Regions from separate parts of the Methylobacterium sp. Ger2507 genome, predicted to be linked through region 1. Evidence: riboswitches for the same ligand, from Rfam matches in the RefSeq annotation. Region 1 holds a riboswitch; the other holds the start of a gene.
What was found. A riboswitch is a leader RNA that binds a small molecule or an ion and turns the genes downstream of it on or off. The one in region 1 is predicted to bind thiamine pyrophosphate.

Region 1 (7,379 bases):
GCCGAGACCACCAAGGAGCCGACCGACCGCACGGATGATCCCGTGCGGATGTACCTGCGCGAGATGGGTTCGGTCGAACTCCTGTCCCGCGAGGGCGAGATCGCCATCGCCAAGCGCATCGAGGCCGGTCGCGAGGCGATGATTGCCGGGCTCTGCGAGAGCCCGCTGACCTTCCAGGCCATCATCATCTGGCGCGACGAACTCGTCGACGGCCGGGTGCTCCTGCGCGAGATCATCGATCTCGAAGCCACCTATGCGGGACCCGACGCGAAGAACGCGATGGCGATCGCCGACGGCGCCGAGGAGACCGAAGAGGGCGAATCCGACGCTCCGACGCCGCCCGAGGGCGACGATGACGACGACATGGAGAACAACGTCTCCCTCGCCGCCATGGAGACCGAGATCAAGCCGCGCGTCCTCGAGACGTTCGACAACATCGCCAATAACTACCGTAAGCTGCGCAAGCTGCAGAATGAGCATGCCGAGCTCAAGGCCTCGGGTGGCACCCGCACCGATTCGCAGGAGCGCAAGCAGGACGAGCTGAAGGACGCCGTCGTCACCGACGTGAAGTCGCTCTCCCTCAATGCTAACCGCATCGAGGCCCTCGTCGAGCAGCTCTACGACATCAACAAGCGCCTCATCTCGCATGAGGGCCGGCTGATGCGTTACGCCGAGAGCCACGGCGTCGCCCGCGACGAGTTCCTGCGCCACTACCAGGGCTGGGAGCTTGATCCGAACTGGATGGAGCGCGTCGGCAGCCTCGGCGGCCGCGGCTGGAAGAATCTCGTCGAGAAGGGCTCGGGCGAGGTCGCCCGCCTGCGCGAGCAGATTCTGACCCTCGCCTCCGAGACGGGCCTGGAGATCGGCGAGTACCGCAAGATCGTCAACATGGTCCAGAAGGGCGAGCGCGAAGCCCGGCAGGCCAAGAAGGAGATGATCGAGGCGAACCTGCGCCTCGTGATCTCGATCGCCAAGAAGTACACCAACCGCGGCCTGCAGTTCCTGGACCTGATCCAGGAGGGCAATATCGGCCTGATGAAGGCGGTCGATAAGTTCGAGTATCGCCGCGGCTACAAGTTCTCCACCTACGCCACCTGGTGGATTCGTCAGGCGATCACCCGCTCGATCGCCGATCAGGCCCGCACCATCCGCATCCCGGTGCACATGATCGAGACGATCAACAAGATCGTCCGCACCTCGCGCCAGATGCTGCACGAGATCGGCCGCGAGCCGACGCCGGAGGAACTGGCCGAGAAGCTGGCCATGCCGTTGGAAAAGGTCCGCAAGGTCCTCAAGATCGCCAAGGAGCCGATCTCCCTCGAAACGCCCATCGGCGACGAGGAGGACAGCCACCTCGGCGACTTCATCGAGGACAAGAACGTCGTCCTGCCCATCGACGCGGCGATTCAGAGCAATCTTCGTGAGACGACGACACGTGTCCTCGCCTCGCTGACCCCGCGCGAAGAACGCGTGCTGCGCATGCGCTTCGGCATCGGCATGAACACCGATCACACCCTCGAAGAGGTCGGCCAGCAGTTCTCGGTGACCCGCGAGCGCATTCGTCAGATCGAGGCGAAGGCTCTGCGCAAGCTCAAGCACCCGAGCCGCTCGCGCAAGCTCCGCAGCTTTCTCGACAACTAGCGCCTCAAACCACCCGCAAGACCGTGTGCTGACGATCAATCTTGGGAGGGCCGGCGCTTCGGGGCGCCGGCCTTTTTCATTGGCGGACCTTTGGCCTTGCCCATCACATCTGCGCTGGTCCCGCCCGTCAGCTGTACGGTTGAAGGTGCCGGGTCCGCGCGATACTCACAAAAGGCGTCGGCGGCCGTTGCCGGATGCCGCCTCTCAACCCACCTTGGCCATATGCTCGATCGAGGCCCGCCCCAGCCTTCTCCCACCGCCGAAGCCGACGGCTCGGAGGCGGCCGACGTTCCCTTCGGCGCCCTCCAGCAATGCGTGGCCCTGCGCGACTGGCTGCTGAGCGAGGGGGCTCGGATGCCGAAGGCGGAGGACCTGCTCTCGGGTCTCGCCGAGCGCCTGATCCGCCTCGACGTGCCGGTCGACCGCGCCACCACCGCCATCGACGCGCTGCATTCCGAATATTCCGGCGTCGGCCGCTTCTGGACCCGCGAGACCGGTTCCACCGTCCGGCTGTTCCCGCACGGGGAAGCGTCCGACAAGGCCTATCGCGAGAGCCCGTTCCACCGGGTGCACGAGACCGGCGAATGGCTGATCCTCGACCTCGCCGAGACGCCGGACGACGCCTACGCGGTGATCCCGGACCTGAAGGCCGAGGGCTACCGGCACTACATCGTGGCGCCGCTGTTCTTCACCAACGGCACCCGCAACGGCATCTCCTTCGCCACCCGGTCCCCGGACGGGTTCCGCGACGAGGACGTGGCGATCATGCGCTTCGTCATGCCGACGCTCGCCGCCGTGATGGAGATGCGCAGCGTCAACAAGCAGCTCGACCACGTCCTGCGGATCTATGTCGGCGACGAGCCGCACAAGGCCATCCTTGGCGGCTCGATCCGTCGCGGCCATGTCCAGCGCATCCGCTCGGCGATCCTGTTCGCCGATATGCGGGACTACACCCGGATCTCGGCCGACATGACGCCGGAGGAGGCGGTCGACCTGCTGAACATCTTCTTCGACTGTCTTGTGCCCGCCATCGAGCGCGAGGGCGGAGAGGTCCTGAAATATCTCGGCGACGGCCTGCTGGCGATTTTTCGCGAGCCGGGGGACGATCTTGGGGGCGCGGCCAAGGGCGCACTCACCGCCTCGCAGAGCGCCATGGCGGCGCTCGCCGAGGCCAATTCGCTCGGTCACTTCGCCAACCCGGTCGCGGCCGGCATCGCCCTGCACCACGGCGAGGCCGCCTACGGCAATGTCGGCTCGGGCGCCCGCCTCGACTTCACCGTCATCGGCCGCGACGTGAACCTTGCGAGCCGTGTCGCCCGCCTGAATCGGACGCTCGGCGAGCCGATCCTGATGACGAAGCCGTTCGTCGATTTCCTCTGGGACATGCCGGAACCTCTCGGCGAACATGCCCTCGACGGGTTCGCCGAGCCGATGGGCGTCTATCGTCCGACGCGCCCGCCGGCGACCTGAGGCCACCCCGCGATCCGTCCTCTCTGCCAAGCCCTGCTGTTGGCCAAGCCCTGCTGTTGGCCAAGCCCTGCTGTTGGCCGAGTCGTGGCTGTCGCCAGTCGTGGCGCTGCCCGAGTGTTGGCATCGGCCATGACGGGGATTGACCCCGGCGGGCGGACGGCCCACATCAGGAGCGTTCCAGGGAGATCCCCGGCAAGGGGCTGAGAAACCGATGGCCGTCCGTTCGCGGATGGCAGCGCGGAAATCCTTCGAACCTGACCCGGTTCATACCGGCGTAGGGATTGGACCGCGGGTTTCTCATCAAGCCCGGCACGCTTCACCGCCTGAAGCTGCAGCCCCACCAATCTCGACGCCCGTTGCGGAGATTGCGTTGGACGTGACCCCGAAGGCTTGCCTCAACTTGCGACGGACACATGGCGCTGCGCCGCCCGTCGCCGTCCCTCCGGCGCGCAGCGACGTCGTCGTGGTCGGCGGGGGCCTGATCGGCCTCTCGGCCGCCTGGCGCCTGGCGCAGGGCGGTCGGTCCGTCACCGTCCTGGAGCGTGACACCGTCGGCGCCGGAGCGAGCCTGGCCGCCACCGGCATGCTCGCCCCTGCCGCGGAGCACGAGCCCGGCTCCGATCCGCTGCTGCCGCTCGCCCTCGAAAGCCTGTCGCGCTGGCCGGGATTTCGCGACGACCTTCAGGCCGCGTCCGGTCTCGACATCGATTACCGGCAGGAGGGCACCCTGGTGCTCGCCCTCGGCCGCGACGAGGTCGAGCGCCTGCGCTTCCGCCACGATCTCCAGAAACGCTCGGGCCTCGATGCGCGCTGGCTCACCGGCCCGGAGGTCCGCGCCCGCGAGCCGCGCTTGCGGCCGGCCGTCACCGCCGGTCTGTTCTGTCCGCACGATCATCAGGTCGATCCGAGTCGGGTGATGGCGGCCCTGGTGCAGGCCTGTCTCGGGGCAGGCGTCACCCTCGTGGAGGGCTGCCCGGTCGCGGCGCTCGACTGGAGCGCCGGCCGGGTCACGGGCGTGCGCCATGCGCACGGACTCACCCTCGCGGACACCATCGTGCTCGCGACCGGCGCCTGGAGCGGCGAGACCGGTCTGCTGCCTGATTCGCTCGCCCTGCCGGTCCGACCCCTGCGCGGCCAATCCCTGGCCCTGCGGACCACGGCCCGCACCGGAACCCTCGCCCATATGGTCTGGACCGAGCAGGTCCACATGGCGCCGAAGAGCGACGGTCACCTCATCGTCGGAGCGACGGTGGAGGATTGCGGCTTTGTCGCCGGTGTCACCGCCGGTGGCCTCTTTGCCCTGTTGGAGGGCGCCCGCCGCGTGCTGCCGGGTATCGAGGAGATGGCGGTCGAGGCGGTGTGGAGCGGATTCCGCCCGACTTCCGACGACGACGCCCCGATCATCGACGCGCTGGCGCCCGGGCTCGTCGTCGCCACCGGCCATCATCGCAACGGCTACCTGTTGGCTCCGGCCACCGCCGACGCGGTGGCGGCCCTGGTCGCCGACGGGACGCTTCCGGCTTACGCGCGCGACTTCGGGCTCGCCCGCTTCGCGATTCCTGAACCCGCGAGGGCCTTCGCGTGAGGCTCACCGTCAACGGACAGGCCCGCGACAGCGCCGCCGCCGATCTCGACGCCCTGTTCCGGGAGGAGGCCGAGGAAACCGGCCTCGACAGCCCGCAGGGCATCGCCATCGCGCTCAACGGCGCGGTGGTCCGGCGGCGCGATTGGGCCGCGACCCGGCTCGCCGAGGGCGACCGCGTCGAGATCGTCCGTGCCATGCAGGGAGGCTGAGGAATGACTGAACCCGCGAACGACACCGATGCGCTGGTGATCGGCGGCGTGAGCCTGGGCTCGCGCCTGTTTATCGGCACGGCCGGCTACCCGACCCAGAGCATCCTCTTCGAGGCGGTGGCGGCCTCCGGCGCCGAAGTGGTCACGGCCTCGATTCGCCGCGTCTCGCTGCAGGGACACGGATCGGACACCCTGCGCCGGCTGAAGGGGCACCGGTTCCTACCCAATACGGCCGGCTGCGAGACGGCGCGAGACGCGATCATGACCGCCGAACTCGCCCGCGAGGCGCTCGACACCACCTGGATCAAGGTCGAGGTCATCGGTGACCGCGAAACGCTGTATCCCGACGTCGCCGAATTGTTGGAGGCCTGCCGCCACCTGGTCGATGACGGGTTCACGGTGCTGCCCTATTGCAACGACGATCCGGTGGTGTGCCAGCGTCTCGCCGATCTCGGCTGCGCTGCCGTGATGCCGATGGGCTCGCTGATCGGTTCGGGCATGGGCGTGGCCAATCCCGCCAACCTGGAACTCATCTGCCGCCGCTCCCCCGTGCCGGTGATCGTCGATGCGGGCATCGGCACGGCCTCCGACGCCGTGATCGCCATGGAACTCGGGGCTGCGGGTTGCCTCCTCAACACCGCCGTGGCCAAGGCGGACGATCCCGTCCGCATGGCCCGCGCCATGCGCAGCGCCGTCCAGGCCGGCCGCGACGCGCATCTGGCCGGCCGCATTCCGAGGCGCGGCCGCGCCGAACCGTCCAGCCCGCAGCTCGGCCTCGTCGGCTCGTGAGCCGGTTCGGTTTGGGCGAGCCGTCCACCCGTTGCGCGCGTGGGCCAGCATGAGATCGCTGCCGGCATCGCTGCTGGCGGTAACGGAGCGCTCCTCCGTGGCGCCACCGGACCTCGCCGCCCGCCAACTCCTGGACACGCTCGAAGGCCTGATGCGGGGTGGTGTGCGCTGGGTCTGGTTCCGGGAGCGGGACTTGGCCCCGGACGAGCGTCGCGCACTGGCCCGCGACGTCGTCGACCTCGTCGGAGCCCGAGGCGGGTTCGTTTCGATCGGGGGTGATCCCGCCCTGGCGCTGGATCTCGGAGCCGAGGGCGTTCACCTGCCCGGCGGGGCAACTCCGGTCGATGTGGCGTCGGCACGCGAGCGTCTTCCGCACGGCTGCCTCGGAGTGTCGGCCCACAGCCTCGCCGAGGTCGAGGCTGCGGCGCGGGCAGGCGCCGATTATGTCACCCTGAGCCCAATCTTCGCGACCGCGAGCAAACCGGGCTACGGTCCGGCCCTCGGGCCGCAGGCGCTGGCGGCGGCGGCGCCGTTCGGCATCCCGGTGATCGCGCTCGGAGGCATCGCCCCCGACCGCGTCGGACTCTGCCGCGAGGCCGGGGCCGCCGGCATCGCGGTGATGGGCGGGCTGATGCGCAGCCCCGATCCCGAGGCGGAGGCGCGGGCCTACGGCGCGTCGCTCGATGTGCGATCCGGCCGCAGCCGATCGGGGAGAGGTTGAGCGATGTGGGGTCCGAACCGTTTCCTCGACCTGGTGCCGGTGCAGCATCCGATCATCCAGGCGCCGATGATCGGGCCGAAGCCGGCGCTCGCAGCCAGCGTCAGCGCGGCGGGCGGCCTGGGCTCCCTCGCCTGCGCGGCGATGACGCCTGACCTCGTGCGGACCGAAGTCGCGGCGCTGCGCGCGCGCTCCGAGCGGCCGTTCAATCTCAACTTCTTCTGCTACGTGCCGGAGGCGCCGGACGCCGCGCGCGAGGCGGCCTGGCGCAGCCGGCTCGAACCCTACTACGCGGAGTTCGGGCTCGACCCGGCCGCACCCATCGCCATGGCGCAACGCGCGCCCTTCGATGCGGCCATGCTGGCCGTCGTGGCGGATCTCAGGCCGCCGGTCGTCAGCTTCCATTTCGGCTTGCCGGAGCCGAGCCTCCTGTCACCCCTGCGGGCGCTCGGCTGCCGCATCCTCGCGTCGGCGACGACCGTGCGCGAGGCGCGCTGGCTCGCCGAGCGTGGAGTCGACGCCATCATCGCCCAGGGAGCCGAGGCGGGCGGCCATCGCGGCACGTTCCTCGGCGGTGATCCCGCGACGCAGGTCGGCACGATGGCGCTGGTGCCCCAGGTGGTCGATGCGGTCGCGGTCCCGGTCATCGCCGCCGGCGGGATCGCCGATGCGCGCGGGATCGCGGCGGCCTTCATGCTCGGCGCCTCGGCCGTCCAATTGGGGACCGCCTATCTCCTCACCCCGGAGGCGGGATTATCCGCTCCCCATCGCGACGCATTGCGCCGGGCGCGGGACGAGGACACCACGATCACCAACGTGCTGACAGGCAAGCCGGCGCGGGGCGTGATCAACCGTGCGATCCGTGAACTCGGGCCGCTTCGCGCGGACGCTCCCGTCTTCCCCGCAGCCGCCATCGGTTTGCAGCCCCTGCGGATCGAGGCCGAACGGCGCGGGTCGGGCGACTTCT
Region 2 (7,379 bases), 1.8 Mb from region 1:
CGCATCGCCCATGCGGACGGCCCGGAGCGCATCGCCGACGAGTGGTGGCATGCCCCCGGCCCGACGCGCGATTACTACGTGGTGGAGGACGAGGCCGGCCGCCGCCTCTGGGTCTATCGCGAAGAAGTTCCGGCGATACCGGCGCCGGCGCGCTGGTTCGTGCACGGGCTGTTCGCCTGAGATGACAGATGGCGGAGAAGCCCCGTGATGCAATTACAGACTGCATGACGGGCGCGGGCGATGATTCTCCCGACGATCGGAATCGGGAGCCGCTGGAATGACCCTCACCACCTTGGGGCGAATCGGAACCCGCTGCATCGCTTACGCGATGCTGATGGCCGCCTCCGGTCCGCCCTCCGACGCGGCTCCAGCCGATCGCGACCGGGCAGCCTTCATCAAAGCCCGTCGCTGCGCCGTCATCGAGCGGGTGCGCAGTATCCACCGGCTTGGCCCGCGCTCAACCTCTCGGGATCGGTTCCTCGTCGTCAGCGATGCCCGACTGGACCAGAGCTACGTGCAATGCATGTTCTTCAATGCATGTTCTTCGATGAGGACACGAAGATGTTCTGCGAAGCTTCGTCCGGTGCTTATGGCCCTCAATCAGCGACACTGCGCTTCGAGCTCTCGCACGCTTCGGACGCGGCTCTGCGGCAGTTGGGATTTACCCAAACCGATCAGACGAAAAACCACACCCGGGAGATCACGCTCGGGACACCACCGGACTATGACATCGCAGCCAAGCTCATGCTCGGTGCGCTTTACGATGCCTACGGCGTAGGGATGGAGACCCAGCTCGCGTTCAAGGCACCGATGGCGATCCTTCCTTTTCGTGCCTGCCCCGGACCCGTCAGACGCCCCTGACCGATCCGGGGAGGAAGGGACTACTCCGCCGCGTCGACGTAGAGCTTGCCGCCCTCGGCCTGGAACTCGGCCGACTTCGCCGCCATGCCGGCCTCGCGCTCGGCCTGGCTCATGGCCGTCGCCTCGCCCAGAACCTGGCCGGCCGCCTCCATCGCCAGCACCTCGGCGCGCAGGTCCTGCGTGATCTTCATCGAGCAGAACTTCGGACCGCACATCGAGCAGAAATGCGCGACCTTGTGGGCGTCCTTCGGCAGGGTCTCGTCGTGATAGGCGCGGGCGGTGTCGGGATCGAGGGAGAGGTTGAACTGGTCCTCCCAGCGGAAGTCGAACCGGGCGCGCGAGAGAGCGTCGTCGCGCAGCTGCGCCGCCGGGTGGCCCTTGGCGAGGTCTGCCGCATGGGCCGCGATCTTGTAGGTGATCACGCCTTCCTTGACGTCGTCGCGGTTGGGCAGGCCGAGATGCTCCTTCGGGGTGACGTAGCAGAGCATGGCGCAGCCGAACCAGCCGATCATGGCGGCGCCGATGCCCGACGTGATGTGGTCGTAGCCGGGGGCGATGTCGGTGGTCAGCGGGCCGAGGGTGTAGAACGGCGCCTCGCCGCACTCCACCAGCTGCTTTTCCATGTTCACCTTGATCTTGTGCATCGGCACGTGGCCGGGGCCCTCGATCATGGTCTGGCAGCCCTTGTCCCAGGCGATCTTGGTGAGTTCGCCCAGAGTCTCGAGTTCGGCGAACTGCGCCGCGTCGTTGGCATCCGCGATGGAGCCGGGGCGCAGGCCGTCGCCCAGCGAGAACGAGACGTCGTAGGCCCGCATGATGTCGCAGATCTCGTCGAAGCGCTCGTAGAGGAACGATTCGCGGTGCCCGGCAAGACACCAACGCGCCATGATCGAGCCGCCGCGGCTGACGATGCCGGTGACCCGGCGCGCGGTGAGGGGCACGTGCGCGAGGCGGACGCCCGCATGGATGGTGAAGTAGTCGATGCCCTGCTCGGCCTGCTCGATGAGGGTGTCCTTGAAGACTTCCCAGTCGAGCTTCAGCGGATCGCCGCCGACCTTCTCCAGGGCCTGGTAGATCGGCACCGTGCCGATCGGAACCGGCGAGTTGCGCACGATCCACGAACGGATGTTGTGGATGTTGCGCCCGGTGGAGAGGTCCATCACCGTGTCGGCGCCCCAGCGGGTCGCCCAGACCAGCTTCTCGACCTCCTCGGCCGCAGACGAGGTCACGGCCGAATTGCCGATGTTGGCGTTGATCTTGACCAGGAAGTTGCGGCCGATCGCCATCGGCTCCACCTCGGGGTGGTTGATGTTGGCCGGGATGATGGCGCGGCCGCGAGCCACCTCGTCGCGCACGAATTCGGGCGTGATGAAGGCCGGCAGGGCGGCGCCGAAGCTGTTGCCGTCGCTGAGCGCCGCCTGGGCGCCCTCCAGCATCGTCTCGCGCGCCAGGTTCTCGCGGTGCGCGACGTAGATCATCTCCTCGGTGATGACCCCGGCGCGGGCGAACTCGTACTGCGTCACCATCTGGCCCGGTGCGGCCTTGCGGATCTCGCGGGTGGCCGGACACGGGGCCACGAGCTTGTCCTCGGGCACGAAGCCGTTGTCCTCGGGCTTGACCGCGCGCGGGGTCACGGTGGCGTAGCCACGCCGAGCGATCCAGGGCTCGCGCACCAGCGGCAGGCCGGCGCTGAGGTCGATCCCCGCATCGGTCTCCGTGTAGGGGCCCGACGGGTCGTAGACCCGCACCGGCGCTTCCTTCGGATCGCTCAGGGTGATCTCGCGGAACGGCACCCGGATGTCGTCATGCCCGGCCACCGCCGCATAGACCTTGCGCGAGCCCATGATCGGGCCGGTGGTCACCGCGGGCGCCTGGCCCTGCGGCAGATCTTTCGGGAGAACGGGTGCATTCATCGGGGTCGCTCCTGGCGTGGGAGACGATCCGGACTCGCGAACGGCGGTTTGGATGGGACGACGCCTGAACCCACGCGCCGCTTCTGATAATTCCCGTCCCTCCGCCGGTACGAACCGGATCAGGTTCAAGGGTCAGGGCGACGCGCCCAATCTCAGCCCCCGCACTCGGGGCCCCCCTCGGAATGGTTCCAGATTCAAGGTCGGCGTCGCGTTTGTCAATCGTTGCCCTGACAAACCGACGCGGAATGTCGTCCAAGACGAACTTCGTCGCTCAGTCCCGCGTTTACTGATCAGACGTCCGGTCTCTACGATCGGCATGCCACCATAGGATTTCTCCCATGAAGCGCATTCTTCTGGCCTCGGCCGCCCTGGTCGGTGCCCTCTCGATGATTCCCGTGACCGCCGACGCGCGTCCGGGCGGCGGCGGGTTCCGGGGTGGCGGCGGCGGCTTCCACGGCGGCGGAATCGGTGGCGGCGGATTCGGCGGTCGCGGCGGATTCGCGGGCGGCGGCTTCCGCGGTGGCAACTTCGGTGGCGGCGGCTTCCGCGGCGGCTTGGCCCAGGGTGGCCTCAACCGCGGCGGCTTCAACCGGGGTGGTGTGATCGGTGCGGGGGCTGGTCTCGGCGCCGGAGCGGGTTTCGCCGCCAATAACGGCTTCCGGGGCGGCTTCAATCGCGCGGGCTTCGCCGGACACCGGGGCGGCTTCGATCGGGGCCACTTCGCCGGCCGCGGCTACGGCCACGGGTATCGTCGCGGCTACGGCGGAATCGGCCTCGGGCTCGGCCTGGGTCTTGCCGGCGCAGGCATCGGCTACGGCCTCGGCAGCGCCTATGGCGGCTATTACGGCGACGACTACTACGCGGGCGGCTACGCGCCGGCCTATTACGGCGGTGGCTATGCGCCCTACGGCGGCGCCTACGCCCCGGCCGGCTACGCGGAAACCACGGAAGTCGCGCCTGCCGGCAACGATGTCGCCTACTGCGTCCAGCGCTTCCGCTCCTACGATCGCCGGAGCGGGACCTATCTGGGCAATGACGGCCAGCGCCACGCCTGCCCGTAAGATCCGAGCCAAGCACGAATCCCCCGATACCCGCGAGGGCCCTGCCGAAAGGCGGGGCCTTCGTGCGTCGAGGAACCCGGGATCCGACTCTGGTCTGCCCTCAGCCGCCCTGCAGGCTCTCGGCGAAATCGTCCGGGATCTCGCCGAAGCTGCCCAGGATGGTGGCGCTTTCCAGTTCGCCCGTCTCGTCGTCGGCCACGACCTTGATCGCCGCCGTGCCGGGGAAGCGGCCGGCCATCGCCTCGGCCTTCTTCAGGGCGCCGCTCTCCGTCACGGCCACCTCCCGGTCGCCCGGCGAGAGCCGCTTGCGCTTGATCACGAAGGTCTGGACCAGGAACGTCGTCTTGAGGGCCATCTTGGGTCTCCACCGGCTCCGCGGCGGAGCGAGCCGGGTCCGGGTGCGGAGCGCACCTAGCACGAAAGCCGCGCGATCCTCACGCGCCACGGACGCACCCCCGACCGATCGCCGCCCGCGATCACCAGAGGCGTACGAGCCTGTAGCCGGTGATGACGTCGGCAAGATCGATGCCGAGGCCGGCGGTCAGCCGCAGGCTCGCGCGAAAGAGCGGGCGGGTGAAGGCGCCGGAGACCAGGAAGATGCCGAGCAGCACGAGGCTCGAATGCCGGGCCATCCGATCCGCCCAGGTCCATATGCCGGACGGGCGTGATGGGGCGGTCCCGGCCCGGGCCGTTGCAGGGCCTGAGATCCAGGGGCGGACGATATCGTAACCGTCGAGGCCCGGCACGGGCATCAGGCCGAGGATCAGGGCAGTGCCCTGGAACAGCACCGAGACGGCCAGGGCGGCCCGCAGGGTCTCCGCCGCGGGACTGGCCAGGGCATACAGGACCACGAGCGCGACCAGGAAGGCGAGGCTCATCGCCGGGCCGGCCGCGGCGATCATCGACCGGCGCGCCGGACTCGAAACGCCCTCGGGGGACGCGCCGACCCCGCCCGGAAAGCCGAGCCCGCCCAGGATCGTGAACACGGTCGGCAACAGCATCGTCGCCAGCGGATTCGGCGCGCGCAGCGGATCGAGGCTGAGGCTCCCGGCCGCGGGCAGGCCGCAGAGGCGAGCGGCCTCGGCATGGCCGAATTCGTGCAGGCAGAGCCCCAGCACCCACCCGGCCATCAGGAACACGAAGGCGGCGCCCGAGCCTTCCATCAGGTCGGCTCCGATCCCGAAGCCCAACCCGCTGAAGATCAGTCCGACCAGCAGCACGTTCGTGCTCAGGCCGATCCGCCCCTTTCCCCGCACGCACCCTGCCATGCCCATCAATCCGCGCGGCACTCGACCCTGACCGCCGATGCGGATCGCGGGCGGGCCGCACCGCGATGAGCGCGCAAGACCATGCGGGAGGTGGTGGACGGATCGGGGGCTTTCACGCGACGCAACATCGCTGGTGACACGCCAAAGTCCAGTCCCTACCTGCCTGGAAGCTTCGGATTTTCCCGGCCCCGCCGCCGGAACACTGCCGATCATCGGCACCAGGACCTTGTCCGCACCAGGACCTTGTTCGCACCAACACCTCGTCGGCACCAACACCTCGTCGAGCCCAATCCCCCGGCGGGTCTGATCAGGAGAACACCGTGGGACGACGCGCCCGGCTCTGGCGAGAGGACGACCCGACCACGCACGGCTCCCAGGCGAAGCCGGCGGTCATCTGCCCGCTTTGCGAGCGCGCGATCCCGCCGCACGCCAAGTCGAGCCTGCACCATCTCACCCCGAAGCTGAAGGGCGGCGCGCGAGCCGGCACGGTGCGGCTGCACCAGATCTGCCACTCGGCGATCCATGCCCGCTTCAGCGAGGCCGAGATCGCCCGCCGCCTCGCCGACGTCGACGCCTTGCGGGCCGCCCCCGAGATGGCGGAGTTCCTGGCCTGGGTCCGCACCAAGCCCGACGATTTCCACGCCGCGACGCGGATGACCCGCGGGCGCCGGAGCGCCAAGCGCGACCCGCACTGACCGGGACAATCGCCACCGGCTCCTTAACCCCACATTCGGCATGATCCCGGCGCGTTCGGCCGCGTATCCGCCTCCTTAAGGGTCTGCGCCGAAACTGCCCCCCCGGTGGGCAGGGGCGGGATCATGACGGTGGTCGGAGCGGAGCGGCATGCGGGGGTGTCCGCGAAGGAGAGCCACCGGCTCGCCTGGGTGGATGTCGCCAAGGGCCTCTGCATCATCCTCGTGGTGATGATGCATTCGACCCTCGGCACCGGCATCGCGATGGAGGGCGAGGGTTTCCTCCACATTGTGGTGGCCTTCGCGCGCCCGTTCCGAATCCCGGATTTCTTCCTGCTGTCGGGCCTGTTTCTCGGTCGGGTCATCGACCGTGACTGGCGCCTCTTCCTCGACCGGCGCCTCGTGCACTTCGTCTATTTCTACCTCCTCTGGGTGCTGATCCAGTCGGCGGTGAAGTACGGCCAGATCGTCGACGGGGCCGGCCCGGGCGCCTTCGTCGCCCATCTCGCCCAGGCCCTGATCGAGCCCTATTCCACCCTGTGGTTCATCTACCTGCTGGCAGTGTTCTCGGTGCTGACCAAGGCTCTTCGGCGGGTGCCCCTGCCGTGGCTCCTCGGCGGCGCGGCCCTGCTGCAGGTGCTGCCGATCCACACCGGGGCGGAGCTCGTCGATGAATTCTGCGACCGCTACGTCTGGTTCCTGGTGGGCTACCTCTTCGCCGAGCGCATCTTCACCTTCGCCGGTCTGGTGCAGCGCCACGCCCGCACCGCCCTGATCGGGCTGGCCCTGTGGGCCGTGGTCAACGCCGCCCTGGTCTTCGTCCCGACCGGGTTCCGGGCGGTTCCGGTCCTGGCGGCCCTGCCGGGCCTCGCCCTGATCCTCAGCGGCGCGGGCGCCCTCGCGGTCGTCGCCATCGGCGCCCTGCTGTCCCGCACGGGCGGACCGGTGACGGCGGCCCTGCGGGCCTGCGGCCAGCGTTCGATCGTGATCTACCTGGCGTTCTTCCTGCCGATGGCGTTGACCCGAACGCTGATCGTGAAATCCGGGGCGATCACCGACATCGGGCTCGCGAGCCTCGTCGTCACCGTGGTGGCGATCCTGGTCCCGCTGGCCTTCGAGCGGCTCGTGCGCCACACGCGCCTGTCGTTCCTGTTCGTGCGGCCCCGGGCGTTCCACATCGTCGGCGAACGGACGCGGCCGGAGGTGGCATCGCTCCGGGCAGTCTGATCCGTCGCGTCGGTAAGGCGCCTGCCACGCCCCTGGGCAAGCCCCCGGCAAGGCCCTGGCAAGCCCCCGGGCAAGCCGGTCGCGGAACGATCCGGACTCCGCCTCGTTCCCGTCACTGCAGCCGCGGCGGAGAACGAAGGCCGCACCGACCAGGGATAGACGACCGGAGGCCCGGATGGCGACGCGACGTCCTGCACCGCCGACGCCCGGCAAGCCGCCGAGACAGGCGTTCGCCGTCCTGTCGCGGCGACGGGCGCTGGCCGCCCTTTCTGTCGCGGGCCTGATCTCCGGGCTCGCACTCCCGGCACCTGCGGCGGCGCAGTACATGGCCCTGACGGCCCCCGCCCCGACGCCATC

Region 2: linked by a shared signal. The riboswitch ahead of thiC (phosphomethylpyrimidine synthase ThiC) and the one ahead of thiO (glycine oxidase ThiO) in region 1 are both predicted to bind thiamine pyrophosphate.

The regions. Positions count from the first base shown of each region.
Region 1 covers NZ_JBUYVC010000001.1:2,042,658-2,050,036, forward strand. The annotation lists gene rpoD (RNA polymerase sigma factor RpoD) at 1-1,641, shown strand, start outside; gene ACV7NL_RS09495 (adenylate/guanylate cyclase domain-containing protein) at 1,864-3,111, shown strand; TPP riboswitch at 3,282-3,410, shown strand; gene thiO (glycine oxidase ThiO) at 3,512-4,696, shown strand; gene thiS (sulfur carrier protein ThiS) at 4,693-4,905, shown strand; gene thiG (thiazole synthase) at 4,909-5,694, shown strand; gene ACV7NL_RS09515 (thiamine phosphate synthase) at 5,744-6,415, shown strand; gene ACV7NL_RS09520 (NAD(P)H-dependent flavin oxidoreductase) at 6,419-7,379, shown strand, end outside.
Region 2 covers NZ_JBUYVC010000001.1:200,157-207,535, forward strand. The annotation lists gene ACV7NL_RS01000 (Y-family DNA polymerase) at 1-180, shown strand, start outside; gene ACV7NL_RS01005 (TY-Chap domain-containing protein) at 538-861, shown strand; gene thiC (phosphomethylpyrimidine synthase ThiC) at 882-2,774, opposite strand; TPP riboswitch at 2,854-2,962, opposite strand; gene ACV7NL_RS01015 (BA14K family protein) at 3,113-3,835, shown strand; gene ACV7NL_RS01020 (hypothetical protein) at 3,936-4,190, opposite strand; gene ACV7NL_RS01025 (zinc metalloprotease) at 4,312-5,103, opposite strand; gene ACV7NL_RS01030 (hypothetical protein) at 5,424-5,798, shown strand; gene ACV7NL_RS01035 (acyltransferase family protein) at 5,922-7,022, shown strand; gene ACV7NL_RS01040 (hypothetical protein) at 7,198-7,379, shown strand, end outside.